Regions from separate parts of the Glutamicibacter sp. BW78 genome, predicted to be linked through region 2. Evidence: predicted binding sites of a transcription regulator. Region 2 holds the regulator's gene; the other holds the start of a gene.
What was found. The regulator LexA, encoded in region 2, represses DNA repair genes until DNA is damaged. The targets are predictions, from matches to a motif close to TCGAACANNTGTTCGA.
Positions count from the first base shown of each region.

Region 1: umuD (translesion error-prone DNA polymerase V autoproteolytic subunit) is a predicted target of LexA. The motif match lies at 2,129-2,144, and genes of this name have one in related genera.

Region 1 is NZ_NRGU01000042.1:108,544-119,260, reverse strand. Features, by position in the region: gene CIK75_RS15560 (thioesterase family protein) at 1-123, shown strand, start outside; gene CIK75_RS15555 (ribonuclease J) at 407-2,023, shown strand; gene umuD (translesion error-prone DNA polymerase V autoproteolytic subunit) at 2,158-2,598, shown strand; gene CIK75_RS15545 (Y-family DNA polymerase) at 2,591-3,892, shown strand; gene CIK75_RS15540 (NADP-dependent oxidoreductase) at 3,949-4,953, opposite strand; gene CIK75_RS15535 (TetR/AcrR family transcriptional regulator) at 5,096-5,722, shown strand; gene CIK75_RS15530 (hypothetical protein) at 6,014-7,183, shown strand; gene CIK75_RS15525 (thermonuclease family protein) at 7,246-8,436, shown strand; partial or broken gene CIK75_RS15520 (type I restriction endonuclease) at 8,470-9,516, shown strand; gene CIK75_RS15515 (LysE family translocator) at 9,677-10,318, opposite strand; gene CIK75_RS15510 (Lrp/AsnC family transcriptional regulator) at 10,429-10,717, shown strand, end outside.
Region 2 is NZ_NRGU01000008.1:199,175-209,891, forward strand. Features, by position in the region: gene miaB (tRNA (N6-isopentenyl adenosine(37)-C2)-methylthiotransferase MiaB) at 1-1,327, shown strand, start outside; gene miaA (tRNA (adenosine(37)-N6)-dimethylallyltransferase MiaA) at 1,334-2,248, shown strand; gene dapF (diaminopimelate epimerase) at 2,258-3,199, shown strand; gene CIK75_RS01785 (methyltransferase) at 3,196-3,843, opposite strand; gene hflX (GTPase HflX) at 4,032-5,606, shown strand; gene CIK75_RS01795 (ATP-dependent DNA helicase) at 5,599-7,617, shown strand; gene lexA (transcriptional repressor LexA) at 7,676-8,401, opposite strand; gene CIK75_RS01805 (LysM peptidoglycan-binding domain-containing protein) at 8,665-9,063, shown strand; gene CIK75_RS01810 (histidinol-phosphate transaminase) at 9,132-10,262, shown strand; gene hisB (imidazoleglycerol-phosphate dehydratase HisB) at 10,321-10,717, shown strand, end outside.

The DNA.
Region 1 (10,717 bases), on a different contig from region 2:
ACGGTCTTCGTGGGCACCACGGTCATCGTCCCACTGGCGGAGGACCGTACCGGGGCACGTGCGCTGAGCGCTGAAGAGCGCAAAGCGTTGGAACGCCACCGGCTGCAGGACCCGACGAGCTGACCTGCCAGCGGCACTCGTCGTCCGCGGGAAGCCCGGAGATTTCACGCTGTCCCCGGACGGCGGCATCCCAGCGCCCCAGCGGTGGTAAAGTCGAGGGAGATTTGCTTCTGCCGCCCGTGGGTCGCTGAAGCCCTTGATTTTCCCGGTTCGCTCCGGCGTCGACTATTCACTTGACGCTGCCGGCCGGATACCGCAGAAACCACAACAGCACAGAGAACGGACACTCTTGAGAAAAAAGCAGCACCAGACACCGCCCGCCCTCGCCAAGGGAGCCCTGCGGGTCATGCCCCTGGGTGGCCTCGGCGAGATCGGCCGCAACATGACCGTCTTCGAATACGGCGGCAAGTTGCTCATTGTCGACTGTGGTGTCCTCTTCCCCGAGGAACAACACCCCGGCGTCGACGTGATCCTGCCGGACTTCTCGGCGATCCGTGACCGTCTGGACGATGTGGTGGGCCTCGTGCTCACCCACGGCCACGAAGACCATATCGGTGGCATCCCGTACCTGCTGCGCGAACGCGCAGACATCCCACTGATCTCCGCACGCTTGACGCTGGCCTTCGTGAAGACCAAGCTGCAGGAACACCGGATCAAGCCCAACGTGGTCCAGGTCAAGGAAGGCGAACGCAAGAAGTTCGGGCCCTTCGACCTCGAATTCCTGGCCGTCAACCACTCCATCCCCGATGGCCTGGCCGTGGCGATCCGCACCGGTGCCGGCACCGTGCTGGCCACGGGCGACTTCAAGATGGACCAGTTCCCGCTGGACCGCCGCATCACCGACCTGGCCGGCTTCGCCCGTCTGGGGGAGGAAGGCGTGGACCTGTTCCTGCCGGACTCCACCAACGCCGAGGTTCCGGGTTTCATGGCCGCCGAAGCAGATCTGCTGCCCGCGATCGACAATGTCATGCGTACCGCCCCGCGCCGCGTGATCGTCTCCTCCTTCGCCTCGCATGTGCACCGCATCCAGCAGGTCATCGACTCCGCGCATAAATACGGCCGTAAGGTCGCCTTCGTGGGCCGTTCGATGGTCCGGAACATGGGCACGGCCCGCGAGCTGGGCTACCTGAAGATCCCGCGCAACGTGCTCGTGGACTTCAAGGAGGTCGACAAGATGGCGCCGGAAAAGGTCGTCATCATCTGCACCGGTTCACAGGGTGAGCCGATGGCCGCCCTGGCACGGATGGCCAACCAGGACCACATCATCGACCTCGTCGAAGGCGACACCGTCCTGCTGGCCTCCTCGCTGGTTCCGGGTAACGAGACCTCGATCTACCGTCTGATCAATGATCTGACGAAGCTCGGCGCCAACGTCGTGCATAAGGGCAACGCGAAGGTCCACGTCTCCGGACATGCCTCGGCCGGGGAGCTGGTGTACTGCTACAACCTGGTGCGCCCGAAGAACGTCATGCCGGTCCACGGCGAGCACCGCCACCTCAAGGCCAACGCCGAGCTGGCGATCCGCACCGGAGTGGATCCCAAGAACGCACTGGTCCTCGAGGACGGTGTGACCGTCGACCTCAAGGACGGCGTCGCCCGCGTCTCGGGCAACGTCGCCGCCGACTACGTCTACGTCGAGAACATGGTCGCCGGCGCGGCCACGGAGGAGTCCCTGCAGGACCGCATCCGCCTGGCCGAGGACGGCGCGCTGACCGTGCTGGCCATTGTGGACCCGGAGACCGGTGCCCTGGAAGAGGACCCGGAGTTCTTCCCCGTGGGCTTCAGCTTCTCCGATAAGGACCTCGGCAAGGCTGTCGGCATCGTCGAGAAGACGCTCAACGGTCTCAAAGGTGTCAAGACGGGACCCGACGCGGAACGTGCGATCTCCCAGGCCCTGGTGCGCTGGTCCGATCGTGCCCTGCGCCGCAAGCCCGTCGTCACGGTCATCACCGTCGACGCCTAGGCTTCGCACAGCGACCGAAACCGGCCCCGATCACCACGATCGGGGCCGGTTTTTTGGTGCCCGAGAACGGCTCGGGAACCAAGGTATCCGATGCTAGGCTGGTCATCGAATCTTTGTTCTATTAAGGGGTTGTCGTGTTCGGTCAGGATCCCGTCTATGTCCCGCCGGCCGGCACCATGCCCGGAGACGATGTGAGCGGAGAGCCCACGGCGGAACGCCAGGCCAGCGGCTTCCCGTCCCCGGCCCGCGACTACTTCCACGGCGGGATCGACCTGAACCGGCATCTGATCCGTGACCGGACATCCACGTTCATCATGCGGGTCGCGGGGAACTCTATGGCCGCCTCGGGGATCTGCGACGGGGACGAGGTGATTGTGGACCGCTCCTTACCGGCCCGCGACGGCCGGGTCGTCATCGCCGTCCTGGAAGCAGAAATGGTCATCCGGCGGCTGGGCATCGATGCCGGCGGAGTCTCTTTGCATACCGACGACCCCTCAACCCGGCCGGTCCTGGTCGAAGCGCTGGAGGACCTCACCGTCTGGGGTGTGGTCACCCGCTGCCTGCACCATGTCTGAGCCGGGGCCCGGACGCGGGCGCATTGGCCTGGTGGATGTGAACAACTTCTACGTCTCCTGCGAGCGGGCCTTCGACCCGCGGCTGGAAGGACGTCCCGTCGTCGTGCTCTCGAATAATGACGGCTGCGTGGTTGCCCGGTCACCCGAAGCGAAACGACTCGGCATCAAAACCGGCACCCCGTGGTTCCAGGTCGCCGGCAGTGCTCACGAAACGGGGTTGGTCGCTCGGTCCAGCAACTACGAACTCTATGGCGATATGTCGGCCCGTGTCATGGAAGTCATTGGACGGTTCGGGGCCTGGCAGGAGGTCTACTCGATCGATGAGTCGTTCATCGGACTGCCGGGGGACGAGGCATCGCTGCGCGACACTGCCCGCCAGATCCGGGAAGCTGTCTGGCGGAACGTCGGTGTCCCGGTCTGTGTGGGGGTCGCGCCGACGAAAACGTTGGCGAAATTCGCCAACCATGTGGCCAAACGCAACCCAGGCTTGGGTGGGGTGTGTTCGCTGGATAGTGTCCCGCCGGAGGAGGTCCACCGCATTCAATCACGGGTTCCAGTCACCGGGCTGTGGGGCGTCGGGGCCAGGAACGGGCAACGGCTCAACGCCCTGGGGATCGAGTCGATCGCCGACCTGCGGGCTGCCGACCCGCTGATGATCCGCAAAAAGTTCTCGGTGGTGCTGCAACGCACCGTCCTTGAACTCAACGGCACACCGTGCATTCCCGAGGTCGAGGAGCGAGCCGATAAGGCGCAAATCATGTTCTCGAGGAGCTTCTCCACCCCGGTGACCACGGCCTCGGATATGGACCAGGTGATGGCCCTCTACGCCCAACGAGGAGCCGCACGGATGGCCGCCGAGGGGCTGCGGGCCACGATGCTCACCGTCAGCGCCGGGGTCAGCCGCTTCGCCGGCCAATCGGGTCAACCCGGGGCCAACCCGGTGGTGACCGTGCGGTTGGCGGCGCCGACGCAGGATCCCATCGTGCTCACCCGGACCGCCGTTGCTGCCATGCGCGAACGCCTGGTCCCCGAGACCCGCTACGTGCGGGCCGGGGTCGTGTTCTCAGGACTGGAATCGGCAGCCGGTCAGGAGGCTTTCGACACATTTGCCGCGGAGGGGGAGGAGCGGCAGATGGGGACGCTGCTCGGGGATGTGCGGGCCCGCTTCGGCCAAGCGGCAATCGGCTTGGGCCATGCCGGGTTGGCCGAGCCCGCGGCCTGGACGATGAAACGCGAATTCGCCTCCCCCCGCTACACCACCGAATGGTCCGACCTGCCCGTGGTCTCCGCATGAAGGGGTCCCGGCTCCAGGAGATCAAGGAGCCGGGACCGGTCATCGACCTGTGGCTGTTAGAGCTTGACGACCATCTTGCCGGTATTGCCACCGCGCATCAGGCTCAGGAAGGCATCGACCGCGTTCTCCAGCCCGTCGACCACCGTCTCGTCGAAGACGAGATCGCCGGCGGCAACCCAAGCCCCGGCCTGCTCGGCGAAGGCGCCCAGGTGTTGTGCGTAGTTCCCCACGGTGAAGCCTTGCAGGCGCAGGCCGCGGGTGACCAGGTTGGCCATGTTCCGCGGGCCGGGCCCCGGCTCGGTGGCGTTGTACTGCGAGATGGCCCCGCACAGTGCCACGCGGCCGCCGTCGTTCATCGCGCCGATGGCCGCTTCGAGGTGTTCGCCCCCGACATTGTCGAAGTAGACGTCGATGCCTTCGGGCGCGGCTGCTGCCAGCTGCCCGGCGATATCGCCGTCCTTGTAGTTGAAGGCGGCATCGAAACCGTATTTGGAGGTCAGCAGGTCGATCTTTTCCTGGCTACCCGCCGAGCCGATGACCCGGGCGGCGCCCTTCAGGCGGGCGATCTGGCCGACCATGGAGCCGACGGCGCCGGCAGCGCCGGACACGAAGACCGTATCGCCCGGCTTCATCCCGGCGATTTCGAGCAGGCCGACCCAAGCGGTCAAACCGGTCATCCCCAGGGTGCCCAGGTAGACGGACAGCGCAAGGCCGGGCAGTTCCTCCACGGCCCGGAATTCGGAGGCCGGGCCCTGGGCGAGGTCGCGCCAGCCCTGGTTGTGCAGGACCGGGGTACCCACGGCCAGGGTCTCATCGCGGCTCTCGATGACGCGGCCGACGGCACCGCCATTCATGACCTCCCCGACCTGGAACGGCGGAACGTAGGACTTGCCCTCGTTCATCCTGCCCCGCATGTAGGGGTCCACTGACATGAACTCGTTGGAGACGCGGACCTCGCCTTCGGCCAGCGCCGGGAGATCGACAACGGCGGTGCGGAAGTTTTCGTGGTCCGGCCAGCCGGTGGGACGCTTGGCGAGCTGGATCTGTGTACTGGAAGTCATGGGACTACTCCCTTGGGGTAGGTGGCATCGCGTTCTGCGATGGGTCTAGAATATTGGAACGATTGATACAAAATAAACATTTTGAGGCGAAGTTCACCCCGAGCGCAATGCCGAGGGGGCCGCTGGGGCCGGGAGGAGACACGTGGCACGGAGCAAGGCATTCGACATGGACGAGGTCATCCAGGCGGCCCGCGACGTCTTCTGGATCGCCGGATACGACTCCGCGTCCATGCCCGAATTGGAGCGGGCCACCGGGCTGGGCCGCTCCAGCATCTACAACGCTTTCGGCTCCAAACGGGGCCTCTTCGACGCGGCGGTGCAAAGCTACCTGGACCAGGTGGTCCGTCCCCGTCTCGAGGTCCTCGTCTCTGCCGAGGACGGGGCCACCGGTCTCGGCACCTACTTCGACTCACTGGCCGAGGCCCTGGGCGGGGGCGAGGGCCCCCAGCGGGGATGCCTGCTGCTCACCGCCTCCTCGGGACGCAATAGTCGTGACGAAACGGTGCGTGCCGCCATGGAGGCCTACCGGGTCGAAGTGACCGAGGCCTTCGCCACTGCCCTGCGTCGTGACCAGCCAGGAAGTGCCGCGGGCCTCGCCGTGGCAGGTGGGGCCGGACCCGCGGGGGCAGCCCGTATCGGCGGGCGCGCTCGTCTGCTGTTCGCCTTATTGACGGCCGGGATGACTCTGGCGCGGATCAACCCCGAAGAGGCTGCCGCCACGCTGCGCTCCGCGGCGGCTTTCGCCGCGCCAACTCCCGGCTCTTGCTAGCAATCCGAAACGCCGATGCGGGGTTGTTGGCGGATCCACGGTAAAATCCTTGTGGAAAGCCATCCCGGCTGCGCCCTGCTCCGACGCCCGGGATGCGCGGAAACGGGAACCATCCCGCCTCTCCGCAACCAGCAGCGCTCATGGCGCACCTCGGACAATGGATCCGGGCGCCCCCAACCGGGGTCGCCGTCGTACTTGTTGGGTGGCCTTGGCCTAACCCGGTAGGTGGCACTACATTCGGTAGTCCACGCTCCGTGGCCACACCACCCGCAACCCACTGGAGGCCAGCGCATGGTGGAACCATCGCTCTTGAACAACCGCCCCTTGCAGAGGGTAGCGGCCGTCGTCGTTGGAATCTTCGTCGTCACGACGTCCCTGGCCGGCTGCCGCATCAACTTCAAGGACAACCACGTCCCGGAATTCGGCGGTGTGGTCGTGCGTGTGGTCGACGGTGATACCTTCATCGCCGAGGTCGATGGCAAGGAAAAAACCGTCGACCTGCTCAACGTTCTGTCTCCGGTCGGTGGTGACGATGCCGAATGCCTCGGGGATCAGGCGACCGAAAATCTGAAGACCATGCTGCCGGAGGGCAAGAAGGTCCGCCTCGAATACGACGACGATATGCCCCCCAAGCGCAGAAATAATAAGGCTGCCGCGTTCTCCGCCGGAAACTTCGTCAATGCGGACGTCGCGAAGGCCGGTTTCGCCGTTGCCGAGAAGCAAAGCCCCAACAACCCCTACTACGACCGTGTTCTGGAGGCCCAGGATGCGGCCCAAGAGAACGGCAAGGGATTGTTCGACGGTTCCAATAAGTGCACCATTGCCGCGACGGTCGAACCGGCCATGGAGCGGATGAAGTCCGTTTCCAAGGCCCCGCCCAGCAGTGTGGAGTCGGCCGAGGACATGATCGATGACCTGAAATCAGTAGTCAAGGACGGCCAGTCGGCCAAGGACTCGCTGACGGGTATGAAGGTCACAGAAGGTACCGCGCAGGCAGTGGTCTATGCCTCCGAGAAGGCCCGGTGGGAGAAGGAAATCTCCGGGACCGTCAGCGCGGCGAAGAAGCGTTTGGGCGAGGTCGAAGGCGTCCACACCAAGCTGGTGGCCAAGAAGAAGGCCGAAGAGAAGAAGAAGAAGGAAGAAGCCAAGCTCGCCGCAGAGCGCGAAGCCGCCGAGCGTGCCGCCGCCGAACGGGCAGCAGAAGCCCGCGCCGCCCAGGAACGTGCCAAGGCAGCGCAAAAGGCCAGAGCCGACGCCGAGAAGAGCAAGGCTGCTGAGAAGAGCAAGGCCGCCGAAAAGAGCAAGGCAGCCCAGAAGAAGGCTGAGGAAAAGAAGAGCAAGGCGGCCGAGGAAAAAAAGCAGGCCGAGCAGAAAAAGAAGGAAGAAGCCAAGAAGAAGGAGAAGAAGGAAGAGAGGCACGGCCGGGACCATGACGGGGGCGGCAAGAACAAAAAGCCGTAATCCTTCGGGCCAGGTGGTACTTTCAAGTATTCGAAGCGTGCAGGCAAGCCTGGGGGAGCCCAATGATGGTCCGTAATTCGGTGGCTTTATCGTCGGGGTGGAAGCAGTCGCTGGTTGCCGTGGGGCTGGTGGTGGCCGTCGCATTATCGGGATGCACCTCCGACGGCCCGGAGGCCATGAATTCTCCGTCCCATTCCGGGGCTGATGCCACCGTCGTCAGGGTGATCGACGGAGATACCTTCGTGGCCTCGGTCGACGGAAGCCAGGAGACCATCCGCCTGCTGAATGTGGACACCCCCGAGACGAAGAAACCGAACACTCCCGTGCAGTGCTTGGGCCCCGAAGCCAGCGACTACCTCCGCCAGCGACTTCCCGCCGGGACCGGTGTCCACCTGGAGTACGACGTCGAACGTACCGACCGCTACGATCGCACCTTGGCAGGGGTCTACATCGATGATGAACTGATCAATGCGGATATCGCCCGAGAAGGACTCGGAGTTGCCGTGCTGTTCGAACCCAACCACCGCTTCCATGCCGCAGTCCTTGCGGCCCAGGAGGAAGCGCTTGAGGGGGAAACCGGACTGTTCAGTGCAGCGGTGGATTGCACCGTCCCCAGCCAGGTTGAATCGGCTATCGAGCAGCTCGGGGCGGTTCCGGCGGCGACTGCCGAAACTGCTGCCGAAGCGGCGGGGCTTCTCACCGGGGCGACGACGGCCCTTGCTGCCGGAACAGCTGCCGATGTGCTGCTGAATCGGGCCGACGACTCTGGTCATGCAGTCCGATCCGTCGTGGGTTCCCTGGTGGCCGGGAAGCTGGCTCCGCGGCTTTCCCAAGCCAAGACGTCCGCTAAGAAACACCAAACTGTCTTGAAGAAGCGCCAAAAGGCTCTAGCCACTCAGGAACACGAAGCGACCGTGCGGGCCCAGGCAAAAGCGCGGAAGAAGGCAGAGGCCAAGGCCGCGGCGGCAGCTGCACAGAAGGCTGCCGCAGCGAGCCAGGCAGCGGTCGCCGAAGCGGCACGCCGGGAGAAGGCCCGGATCGCCGAACAGCAGCGCCTGGCCCGGCAAGCTGCCCAAGTCAAGGCGGCCCAAGAGAAAGCAGACCGGGAGGCGGCGAACCGGCAAACCCGGAGAGCGCCGGCCCCTCGCCCCACAACCAAGACGGTGCCGAAGAAGACCAGCAACCCCTATCCGGGGTATACCGGACCTCGTTGCTATGCCCCCGGTGGCAGGACCTGGAAGCCCTGTCCCTGATTCAGCCGGCACTCCGGCAGCTATTCGTCTGTGATGCTGGCTAAGCTGAACAGACGGATAAACACTTTCATCATGCCTTTCATCTCGACAGTGTTGGGGTACGACGTCTTCAACCCATTGGAGGTCATCCCGGAATTCACCGCCGATGTGGGGATCAAGAAGGGCGAAAAGATTGATTACGCCATTGTCCATGATGGTGAAGTCCAGATCCTTGTTGAATGCAAGCGGTCGTCCGGTGGGCTGACGGCAGAAAACGCGTCGCAGCTGTTCCGGTATTTCGCTGCTACATCAGCACGGATCGCGATCTTGACGAATGGTGAGGTTTACCATTTCTAGACGGATTTGGACGCACCGAACCGCATGGACTCGAAACCCTTCCTCATCCTTGATTTGAATGACATCGACGAAACGCTCGTTCCGGAACTGAGCAAACTGTCCCGAGACGTTTTCGATGTGGACTCGATCATTAGCTCGGCCGAGGAATTGAAGTACATCGGACAGCTTAAACGCGTCATAGCCCGTCAGTTTCAGGAGCCAGATGAAAGTTGGATCAAACTTCTGACCGGGCAGGTTTACGACGGTGCATTCACTGCGAGAGTTCGGGAACAGTTCACCGGGCTCGTGAACAAGGCTTCCCGACAGTTCCTGAGCGACCAAGTCAACGACCGACTCAAGGCGGCGCTCAGAGACACCTCCAATGGCGGTGGCGCTTCGGAACAAGAACTGGCGGCGTCGGTCACCAGCGAAGAAGTTGTTGCAGAGGACCTGGCCCATGACGGCATCGAGACGACCTTTGAAGAACTCGAGGGATTCCAAATCGTCAGGGCCATCGTTTGCAGCAACGTCAAGCCACATCGTGTCGTGTACCGAGACGCGAAATCCTATTTCGCGGTTCTCCTGGATGACAACAACCGCCGGACCATAGCGAGGCTCCACTTCAACAGGTCGCAGAAGTATCTCGGCGTCTTCGACGACAATAAGGTCGAAACGCGCCATCCGATCACGTCGCTGGACGAGATCTACGACTATGCGGACAAGCTGCGCGAAACAGCTGATCGTCACGACACGGCAGCAGCGTGACCCCAACGAAGATGGGCAAACGAGGACGAGTGCCGGGGGCGTTCTCATCGCTCTAGGGCAGTTCCCTAGAGTCAATGGGCCGGTAGTGAGTTGTCATGGCTGGCGTCTCAGCAGACGTGCCAGGAGCTAGGTTCCTCGGGGCACGGCAACCGGGCCGTGACTACTCTGCCGTGAGGGTGAGTACTTGTTCGCCGAGCAGCAGGGCACCTAGACCTAGCATGATCACACCGCTGGCCAGGGTGACGATGCGGGCGGCTGCGGGCCGGCTGGCCAGAAGCCGCCTCGCCCCGAGCGCGACCCCGGTGTAGACGACGGCGGATACCAACACGTGGGAGATCCCCAGGATGCCGGTCTGGACCGGCGCCGGAAGACCGGCATTCAAGTCGATGAACTGGGGGATCAGGGCCAGGTAGAGCAACAGTGCCTTGGGGTTGGTCCCGCTGGTGCCGAGGCCCCGTAGGAAGCTGCTGCCGTTCCCGGGCGGGGACTGGGCGCCCTCAGCAGCGCTGGCGTATCCGGCATCGCGCCATGACCGGGTCGTGGTGAAGCCGAGCCAGATCAAGTAGGCGGCGCCGATGAGAGTCAGCGTGGCCAGGAGCTGGGGCATGGCAATCACCAATGCCGCCAGCCCCGCGACGATGAGCAGGGTGTGGAGCACGAAGCCGCTGAGCAAACCCCCTACGGCGGGAGCGATCCTTCGGCCGCTGAGCCCCGAAGAAATCGCATACGCCCAGTCGGCGCCCGGCGTCAGGGCCAAGGCGACGGATATGGCTGCGAATCCAAGGATCAGCTGGGGGTCCATGACGGGCTCCTCGGTGGTGGTGGCGATCTTGAAGAAAGCTTAGGAAACTCGAACCCAAAAGTGCTTACTGATTTTCAAGGAATATGCGCGTCGTACGATACGGTTCTTGCGTGATTGACGACATTGATAGAAATATTTTGCGTCTGCTCCAAGACGATGGACGCATGACCGTCACAGCACTGGCCGCAGAGGTGGGTCTGACTGTTGCGCCGTGTCATCGACGGCTTCGCGATCTCGAAGCAGCCGGAGCAATTTCCGGCTATCGGGCGATCCTCGACGCACCCCGGATCGGCCTGGGGTTCCAGGCACTGGTGTTCGTGACACTCAAGGATCGGCAGAACATGTATGCCTTCGAGGACGAGGTCGCCTCGATCCCGGAAATCGTCGAGGGCTCTCGAC
Region 2 (10,717 bases):
CGTCCGGGAGAACGCCGATAATAAGCTCTACGGGAACTTGGGCCGCCTGGCCCACGTCAAGGAAAAGCGTCCCGGCATGCAGATCGCTGTCGGCGGTTGCCTCGCGCAAAAGGACCGCGAGACGATCTTGCGCAAGGCCCCCTGGGTTGACGTTGTCTTCGGAACCCATAACGTCGGTTCCCTGCCCACGCTCCTCGAACGGGCCCGGCATAACAACGAAGCTCAGTTGGAGATCCTTGAATCCCTGGACGTCTTCCCCTCGACCCTTCCCACTAAACGCGATTCGGTCTACGCCGGCTGGGTGTCGATCTCGGTGGGCTGTAACAACACGTGCACCTTCTGCATCGTCCCGTCCTTGCGCGGCAAGGAGCGCGACCGGCGGCCCGGTGACATCCTGGCCGAAGTGCAGGCGCTGGTTGACGATGGTGCCATTGAGGTGACATTGCTCGGGCAGAACGTGAACTCCTATGGCGTTGAATTCGGAGACCGTCTGGCCTTCGGCAAATTGCTGCGTGCCTGTGGCCAGATCCCCGGTCTCGAGCGGGTCAGGTTCACCAGTCCTCACCCGGCTGCCTTCACCGATGACGTCATTGACGCGATGGCCGAAACACCCAATGTCATGCCGCAATTGCATATGCCGTTGCAATCGGGATCCGACCGGGTCCTCAAGGACATGCGCCGCTCCTATCGTTCGAAGAAGTTCCTGGGAATCCTGGACCGGGTTCGTCAACGCATGCCTGAGGCAGCCATCACCACAGACATCATCGTTGGTTTCCCCGGGGAAACCGAGGAGGACTTCCAAGCAACACTGGACGTGGTCGAGCGATCGAGGTTCTCCAGTGCCTTCACCTTCCAATATTCCAAACGACCCGGTACACCAGCGGCCGAATTGGCCGATCAACTGCCTAAAGAAGTCGTCCAGGAACGCTACGAACGGCTGACCGCACTTCAGGACCGTATTTGCGCTGAAGAGAATGCCCGCCAACTCGGCCGTGAGGTTGAAGTCATGGTCACCGCGCAGTCAGGTCGCAAGGCCGAACAGACCCATCGGCTGTCGGGGCGTGCCCGCGACCAGAGACTCGTGCACTTTTCCGTCCCCGACGGTGCCGAAGCCCCCCGGCCCGGGGACCTCGTGAGCGTCACCATCACGGAAGCCGCTGCCTTCCATTTGGTGGCCGATCCGACCACTGCTGGCGAATACCATCTGCGTCGTTCACGCGCCGGCGACGCGTGGGACCGCTCGCAGGAAGAGTCCTGCGGCACCGGTCAGGGGGCCGCCGGTCAGGGAGTCTCCCTGGGGATGCCCGCTCTGCCCCCGCGTCGCTAGCCCGAGATGAGGCCACTTATTGCGATCGTCGGGCCGACGGCAACGGGAAAGTCCGACGCCGCCATCGCCCTGGCCCGGCGCTTTGACGGGGAGATCATCAATGCCGATGCCCTGCAGTTCTATCGCGGCATGGACATCGGCACGGCCAAACTGCCGGAGAACGAGCGGGGTGGAATCACTCACCACCTAGTGGACATCATGGACATCGATGGCGAAGCAAGCGTCGCCACGTTCCAGCAGCAGGCCCGCGAGAAGATCGCCGAAATCCAGGAACGTGGCCGGCTGCCGATCCTGGTCGGGGGCTCCGGGCTCTACGTCCGGGCAGTGATCGACGACCTGGAGTTCCCGCCCACCGATCCGGTGATCCGCGGACGCCTGGAAGACGAGGCGTCCACGGAAGGTGTGACCGGAATGCGTGCCCGACTCGCGCTAGCTGACCCGGTATCAGCAGCCCGGGACCTCGACGAGCGTCGACTGATCCGGGCCCTTGAAGTCCATGAGCTCACCGGCCGTCCCTTCAGCTCCTATATGCCCCGCCGCAACTACCGGCAACCCACCCTGCAACTGGGGTTGGACATCGAACGTGGGCGTCTGCACGCCCGGGTGGCAGAACGGGTACACACCATGTGTGACTCAGGGCTGCTGGCCGAAGTGGAATCGCTGGCACAGCGCGGTCTGCGCGAGACCCGAACGGCATCCCGGGCCATCGGCTACTCTCAGTTCCTTCAAGTACTTGAGGGAACCAGCACGATCGAGCAGGCCATCGAATCAACGACAGTGGCCACGCGGCAGTTTGCCCGCCGCCAACTCACCTGGTTCCGGGCCGATCCCCGAGTCCGCTGGTTCGATGCAGCCGAACCGGACCTACGGGGGATGCTGGCGACCGCCGTCCAGGAATTCGAAGCTTCCGGAGGGACGTAGGCTGGGTTGATGAGCATGAGGGAACCTGAACACCACACCGACGTCCTGCCGGCGCTGTCCGGTCTGGCTTTCACCAAAGGCCATGGAACGGGTAATGACTTCATTCTGATCTCCGACCCGGATAATCGGCGGGATATCCTGCCGACACAAGTGGCGTCCCTGTGTGACCGTCATCTAGGTATCGGTGCCGACGGTCTGATCCGTGCCATCCGATCCGAGACGCTGGCCGAGGGGCGGGATGTGCTGGACGGGCACCCGGAGGCCGAATGGTTCATGGATTACCGTAATGGCGACGGATCGGTATCCGAGATGTGCGGAAACGGGGTGCGGGTCTTCGTCCATTTCCTGGTCTCCCACGGTCTGGTGTCCCTCGCCGATGGAGACGCCCTGACGATCGGCACTCGAGCAGGCGTGAAGGTCGTCTCCCGTTCAGCTGCCGGGTACTCGGTAGACATGGGGCCGTGGGAATTCCTTTTCCCCGAGCAGGCCCACGAGCGGGCGCTGGACAGCATCGTGGATGCCTCGCTGGAGGTCCCGCGACCGGGCCTGAGCGTGGACATGGGCAACCCCCACACCGTCGTCGCGCTCTCCGAAGCGACCGAGCTTGACCAGTTGGATTTGCAGCGCAGTCCGGTGGTTGACCCCGTTCCGGAGCATGGAACGAATGTGGAGTTCGTGTTGCCCTCTGATCCATTGGTCAACGACGGGGTCGGAACCATTCGCATGCGCGTTCATGAACGCGGGGTGGGGGAGACTCTCTCTTGTGGAACAGGAGCCTGCGCCGCCGTGGTCGCGACCCGCCATTGGGCCGGTGGGGCCTCGGCGCGGCGTTGGGACGTGCAGGTCCCCGGGGGGACCGTTTCCGTGCGGTTCGTTACGGGGCCCGACGGCCGTGAGCATGTGGTCCTGGAAGGGCCGGCGGCACTGGTGGCCGAGGGGACCCTCGTCTAGGCCTCCGCCGGAATCGAGTCGTGCTCAGCCATGCCGAGGGTGTTGCGCACCCGCAGGATGCGGAAAGATTTGGCCGTTGAATACCGGTCCACGAGGAATCCCGTGGGTAGTTCTCGAGCCAGCCACTTCTGGAGGGAATCAGAGCCTAGGTTCTTCTGGACGACCAGCCAGGCTGTCCCTCCCGGTGCCAGCCGGGGTAACCATTGGAGCAGGATCCCGTGCAGGGCCTCTTTGCCCACCCGAATCGGGGGATTGGACCAGATGGTGTGGAACCGCACGCTCTCATCGACGGCTTCGGGGGTCGTCGTGACGACATTGTCCAGCGACAGAGCCTGGGCATTTTCTCGGGTGAGTTCCACGCTGCGCTCGTTGACGTCCACCGCGTGAACTGTGGCTTCTGGGGAAGCCATGGCCAGGCTCAAGGCGATGGGGCCCCAGCCGCAGCCGATATCCAGCAAGTGACCCTGCGGGGCCGGAGCAGGTACGCCGCCGAGCAGGACCGCGGTGCCCTTGTCGATCCCGTCGGGGCTGAAGATGCCTCCGGCCGTGTTCACGGTGTGCTCCCGGCCGCCGAGCGTCACGTGGATGCTCTTGCGGGTGAAAGGCGTCGACGGCTGTGCGCTGAAGTAGTGGTCCGAACCCATGAGTTGAAGATTAACCGTCCGGGCGAGGGCAAAGCGAATCTTGTCCTCCCGGGGGCCTGCATTTAAGTGATAGAGTAATCCCAATCACTAATAGTTTGGAGGTCTGCTGGTTTCGGCCGGTGGAGAAAATCCGCCACTTATCGGCGGCCCGGACTAGAATTGGTGGACGAATCCTTTCAAAGGGGAACATGACCACTCACAATGAGCCCAATCCGGAGGGACGCGACCTCCCAGAGGACGAGATCCAATCCGTCATCGACCGTATTCTGGCGAGGGACGATGCCGCGGACCGCGCCACGTCTCAGCGTGACGATAGCTGGCGCACGCAAGCACCGCTGGGTGGCAAAGCCCTGGCGTTGGATGGTGACGGTGCCGGACACTCCCTCAGCGATGGTGACCAGCAGGACCTGGCCGAACGACATGCCTTGCGCCGTGTCGCCGGACTGTCCACGGAGCTCGAAGACGTTACCGAAGTCGAAAACAGGCAGCTACGGCTGGAACGTGTGGTCCTGGCCGGGATCTGGACCGAAGGAACAGCCCAAGAGGCCGAGAACTCCCTGCGTGAGTTGGCTGCCTTGGCGGAAACAGCAGGTTCGGAAGTTCTCGATGGAATGGTCCAGCGTCGTCTGAAGCCTGACCCTGCCACGTTCCTTGGATCCGGCAAGGCCCAAGAACTGCGAGATATCGTGGCCAGCACCGGAGCCGACACCGTGGTCGTCGACTCCGAACTGGCTCCTTCCCAACGCAGGGCGTTGGAGGACATCGTACGGGTGAAGGTCATCGACAGGACCTCCTTGATTCTGGACATCTTCGCCCAACATGCGCAGAGTCGTGAGGGCAAGGCCCAGGTTGAATTGGCCCAGCTCGAATACCTGCTTCCTCGACTCCGTGGCTGGGGCGAATCCATGTCGCGGCAGGCAGGTGGCCGGGTCGGCACGGCGGGCGGCGGCATCGGTTCACGCGGCCCGGGTGAGACCAAGATCGAATTGGACCGCCGACGGATTCGTGACCGCATGGCCAAACTGCGCCGTGAGATCAAGGGCATGAAACCGGCGCGTGATGCCAAGCGGTCCAACCGCAAGCGAAATGCCGTACCTGCGGTGGCCATTGCCGGCTATACAAACGCGGGAAAATCTTCGCTGCTGAATCGGTTGACCGACGCGGGAGCCTTGGTGGAGAACGCCCTTTTCGCCACGTTGGATCCAACGGTTCGGCGGACGGAAACCGAGGATGGGCTGGGATATACCATTGCCGACACCGTGGGTTTTGTCAGGTCATTGCCCACCCAACTGGTGGAAGCCTTCCGCTCGACGCTTGAAGAAATAGCCGACGCCGACCTGATCTTGCACGTGGTCGATGCTTCGCACCCGGATCCCGAAGGGCAGATCCATGCGGTCCGTGAAGTCTTGACCGAGGTCGACGCCCAGAACATCGCCGAGATCATCGTGTTGAATAAGGCCGACATTGCCGACCCGTTCGTTGTCGAGCGTATTCGCCAACGCGAACCGAACCATGTGGTGGTCTCCGCTCGCACCGGCGGCGGGATCCCTGAGTTGCTCGAAGCGATCAGCCAGGCAATTCCCCGCCCTGATGTGGCCCTGGAATTGTTGATTCCCTATGACCGCGGCGATCTGGTTCACCGGCTCCATGGCACCGACGCGGAGATCCTGGAAATCGAGCATCTTGATGAAGGCACTCGCCTGTCCGTGAAGGTACGCGGGGCACTCGCCGCTGAATTGGAGCAGTTCGTCGCACATGGCTGAAGTACAAGAGGTGGTCTCCCTCCTGGACCAGGCCGTTGAACGCATGGGCGGACAAAGCCGGCCCGGACAGCACGAGATGACCAAACAAGTGCTCGAGGCCTTCGAGAGCGGAAAGCATCTTCTGGTGCAGGCCGGCACCGGGACCGGCAAATCACTGGCCTATCTGGTCCCCGCGATTGCCCACGCTCTCGAATCGGATAAGCCAGTCGTTGTCTCCACAGCCACTCTTGCACTGCAGGCCCAGATCGTCGGCCGGGACGTTCCCCGCCTCCTGGAGAACCTCAACGACGAGTTACCTCGCCAGCTGGATGTAGCGCTGGCCAAGGGGCGGTCCAATTATGTCTGCAAGTACAAGCTCGGCGGCGGATACCCCGATGAAGATGAAGGGGCACTCTTCGCGCTCGGTGACGATGGGGCCGCCCGGCCGCTGACGGCTGGCGCAGGGCCCACCTCGGCACTGGGCCAAGAGGTCGTGCGCGTACGTCAATGGGCCGAGGAAACCGATTCGGGTGACCGCGATGATCTGGTCCCGGGGGTCAGCGATCGGGCGTGGAGACAGGTCTCCGTGAGCGCCATGGACTGTCTCGGTGCTCAACGATGCCCCATGGCCGAGGAATGCTTCAGTGAATTGGCCCGGAAGAAGGCCGGCGACGCCGACATCGTGATTACCAACCACGCCCTGCTGGCGGTCTCGGCCTTTGAAGGACTGGCGGTGTTGCCGGAGTTCGACACGGTGATCATCGATGAGGCGCATGAACTCCAAGACCGGGTGACCAATTCAGTGACGCGCCCCATCTCTGCTGCGCTGGTTGCTGCGGCAGCTACTGCGACCCGACGCAATTGCAAAGGTGTCGCCGTCGAAGCGCTTAATCAGGCCGGCAAGGCGCTAGCGGACTCCTTGGAAGGTGTCCCGACCGGTCTGCTACCCAAGGGTCTGAACGAGGAGCAGGGTGCTGCCATTGCCGCTGTGCGTGAGGCGGTCCGCACAGCGTTGTCTGATTCAAAACCCGGAAACGGCGAAACTGCTGATGGTGGGCGCCAGATGGCCCGGTCCCAATTGCTGTATCTCCAGGAACAGTGCGAACGCCTTGATGGTCCCGCCGATGAACGGGAAGTCGTGTGGATCTCCCGACAAGGAAACTTCACCCCGGGCGCCGGCTACAGTGCTCCCGATGAGTCGGCACCAGCGACCATCAATGTCGCCCCGCTATCGGTGGCCGGCAAATTGCGTGAGGGCCTCTTCGATGGCCGTACGGTTGTGCTGACCTCAGCCACCCTGGCCATAGGTGCCGCTTTTGAACCGGTGGCCGGTTCGCTTGGACTTCTGGGCGAGGGCGCTCCTGCCTGGACAGGTATCGACGTCGGTAGCCCCTTTGATTACTCCCGACAGGGGATGCTCTACGTCGCACGGCATCTGCCCAAGCCGTCGCGAAATGTATCCACCGAGGCGATGGATGAGCTCGCAGATCTGATTGGGGCATCCGGTGGGGGAGTGCTCGCCCTGTTTTCCTCGCGTCGGGCCGCCGAGGAGGCTGCCGAAGCCTTGCGACCGCGGGTCACTCCGGAAATTTTGTGCCAAGGCGAATCGAGCATGTCCACCCTGGTCAAACAATTTGCCGATGAACGCGACACCTGCCTCTTTGGCACCATGACCCTCTGGCAGGGAGTCGACGTCCCCGGTCAGTCATGCCGCCTGGTGGTTATTGACCGGATCCCCTTCCCCCGTCCGGATGACCCGCTGTCCACGGCGCGCAGTCGGGACGTGGCCCGCCATGGCGGGAACGGTTTCATGGCCGTCTCCGCCTCCCATGCAGCGGTGCGTCTGGCCCAAGGGGCGGGCCGACTCATCCGATCGACGGACGATCGTGGCGTCGTGGCCGTATTAGATTCACGGTTGGCCACTGAACGCTACGGTAGCTACCTGCGGGCATCGCTGCCCCCCATGTGGTCAACCACGGATAAGGACGTCGTGCTGGGTTCATTGCGCCGTCTGGCGGCCAGCGAGCACTAGATAGAGATGAAGGAGGGCCCCGTCCACGGACGGAGCCCTCCTTGGTCTCTACAGCGGTCTAGATCGAGCGCATCACCGAAACGACCTTGCCCATGACGGTGGCATGATCGCCCAAGATCGGCTCGTACTGGCGATTCTGTGGCAGCAGCCAGGTGTGGCCGTCACGCTGCCTGAAAGTCTTCACCGTGGCCTCGTCGTCCAATAAAGCCGCGACGACATCGCCGTTCTCTGCATGTTGTTGGCGGCGGACGACGACCCAGTCCCCATCACAGATCGCTGCTTCAACCATTGAATCGCCGCTGACCTTGAGCATGAACAGCTCGCCGTGCCCAACCAGCTGGCGGGGCAGGGACATCACGTCTTCCACTGCCTGGTCCGCCAGAATTGGTCCGCCCGCCGCGATGCGCCCCACCAGAGGCACACGGGCCACCTCTGAGGAGTCGTCCGACTCCACCACTGAAAGTGTCGGGCGGGGCTGCACCGGCTCTTCGGGGGCGAGGGACAGCTGTGGGTTCGCTGCCGTCTCCGGGTGCCCGGAACGCAGGATTTCCATGGCCCGCGGGCGGCGCGGGTCCCGCCGAATGTAGCCGAGCTTCTCCAACTGAGCGAGCTGGTGGGTGACGCTAGACAAACTCGCCAGACCGACGGTGTCGCCGATTTCGCGCATGGACGGCGGGTACCCCTTATCGGCCACGGCATCCTGGATGGTTTCCAAGATCCTCTTCTGTCGGATAGTCAACCCCTTCGGTGCCTTCTTCGGCGCCGGATTCTCAGCTGAGCTCATGATCCATCCCGTCCTGGTAAATCGCCGGCGTACCGGGGCTGTGCGCAATGTGTCGGATGCAACTGGTGGACTCTCATCCATCCAGCCGATGGCTTCTACTCTAGGGCAGTCGTCGACGTCATTCAAAGATTTATTCGAACGTGTCTCGACAATCTTCGTACATAGATGCTAAAAATGAGACAGAAGTTCGAATATGAGTTCGAAGACGGGAGTTGAATCCCGCAACCAGGACCCGCTTCGGCGGACAACAGGAAGGTAAGACCATGGCGCAGATCGCACTCGCGACCCCGGTGTTCCTCAATGACGATTCCGTTCAGACCATTTCCTCCCACCCCGCCAAAGCTCGCAGTGGCCGCCTGACGCTGACTCGTCGGGGCCGGTTCATCCTCATCGGCTTGCCGGTCATGCTGGTGGCCACCACACTCCTGGTGCTTGCCGGTATCTTCACCGCTCCGGTGATGGCCTCTGACGCCTCCGACACGACCTCTGTTGAGGCGCAGACGGTCTCGGTCATGGAAGGGGATACCGTCTGGGCCCTGGCCGCGGAATTCGCTCCGCAGCGCGACCGCCGAGACGTTGTGGCGGAAATCACCGAAATGAATGACCTGAAGGGATCGGTCCTCGTCCCCGGCCAACAGATCTTCGTTCCCGCCGGCAGCTAAGCCTCCTTTATGACCCCGGGCCCCGGCCCCGATTCCCGCCACGGACGGACGGGCAATAGAATGGGGCCGTGAGTGATCAGCTGGAACGACTGGCCAAATTGCCCCTGCGTGAGAACCTGCGGGGCATCGAACCCTACGGCGCACCCCAACTGGATGTTCCCATCCTGTTGAATGTCAACGAGAACACCCATCCGCTGCCCGCAGCCGTGAGCCGGGCCATCTCCGAAGACGTGAGCGCAGCCGCAACGGACCTGAACCGCTACCCTGACCGCGAGTTCACCGAACTGCGTGAACGCCTTGCCGGATATTTGGGGCACGGGCTGGGAGCCGAAAGTATTTGGGCGGCCAATGGCTCCAACGAAGTTCTGCAGCAGATCCTCCAGGCCTTCGGGGGGCCGGGGCGGACCGTGATGAGCTTCCCTCCGACATATTCGATGTACCCGCTGCTGGCCAGCGGTACCGATACCACCTACCTTGCCGGAGCGCGGGGCGAGGACTTCGGACTCAGCGCCCAGTCAGCAGCGGATCAGGTCGCAGCGGCCGCCCCGAATCTGGTGATCCTTTGTTCACCGAATAATCCGACAGGCACCGCCCTCGGGTTGGACGTCGTTGAAGCCGTCTACGAGGCGGGGCGGACCAGCCAGGCGATCGTCATTGTTGATGAGGCCTACGCCGAATTCGCGCTCAGCGGGACCCGGTCGGCGCTGACGCTGCTTCCCGGCCGTGAACGACTGATCGTCACCAGGACCATGAGCAAGGCCTTCGCGCTGGCTGGAGCACGGCTTGGCTACCTCGCCGCAGCTCCGGAAATTGCCGACGCCCTGCGCTTGGTGCGTCTTCCGTACCACCTCTCGGCCGTCACTCAGGCCACCGCCAATGCTGCTTTGAAGCAGGTTGATGCCTTGCTGGCCACGGTCGAGGACATCAAGGGCCAACGCGACAGGATCGTCAGCGAACTGACCCGGTTGGGTTTGAAACCTGCGGTGAGTGACTCCAACTTCGTGTTCTTCGGTGGTCTCGAACATTCCAGTGCGACCTGGCAGGGCCTACTCGACGCCGGCGTGCTGGTCCGCGATGTGGGCATCGCCGGCCACCTGCGGGTCACGGCGGGAACGGAAGCCGAGACGACCGCTTTCCTCCACGCGTTGGAAGCCCTCGTGTCCTCCGCCCCGAAAACTGATTCAGGGCACGACAGCTAGACTTAACCCGTGGGCCGCCACCGTTGCCGCCCGCCCCACCCACACCGAAGGAATACCCATGTCTGCAGAACTGCTTGGCGGTCGCCGAGCCCGCATGGAGCGCGCCACCAGCGAGTCCACCGTGTCTGTTGAACTCGACCTTGATGGCACAGGTACCGCCAACATCAGTACCAGTGTCCCGTTCTACGACCACATGCTGACAGCGTTGGCCAAACACTCACTGATCGACCTGAACATCCAGGCGACCGGCGACACCCACATCGATGCCCACCACACGGTGGAGGACGTTGCCATCACCCTCGGCGAAGTCCTGCGCACCGCCCTGGGCGACAAGGCAGGCATCCGCCGCTTCGGCGAGGCTTCAGTCCCGCTGGATGAAGCCCTGGCCCACGCTGTCGTTGATATCTCGGGACGTCCGTACCTGGTCCATGGAGGCGAACCGGCAGGACAGGAAT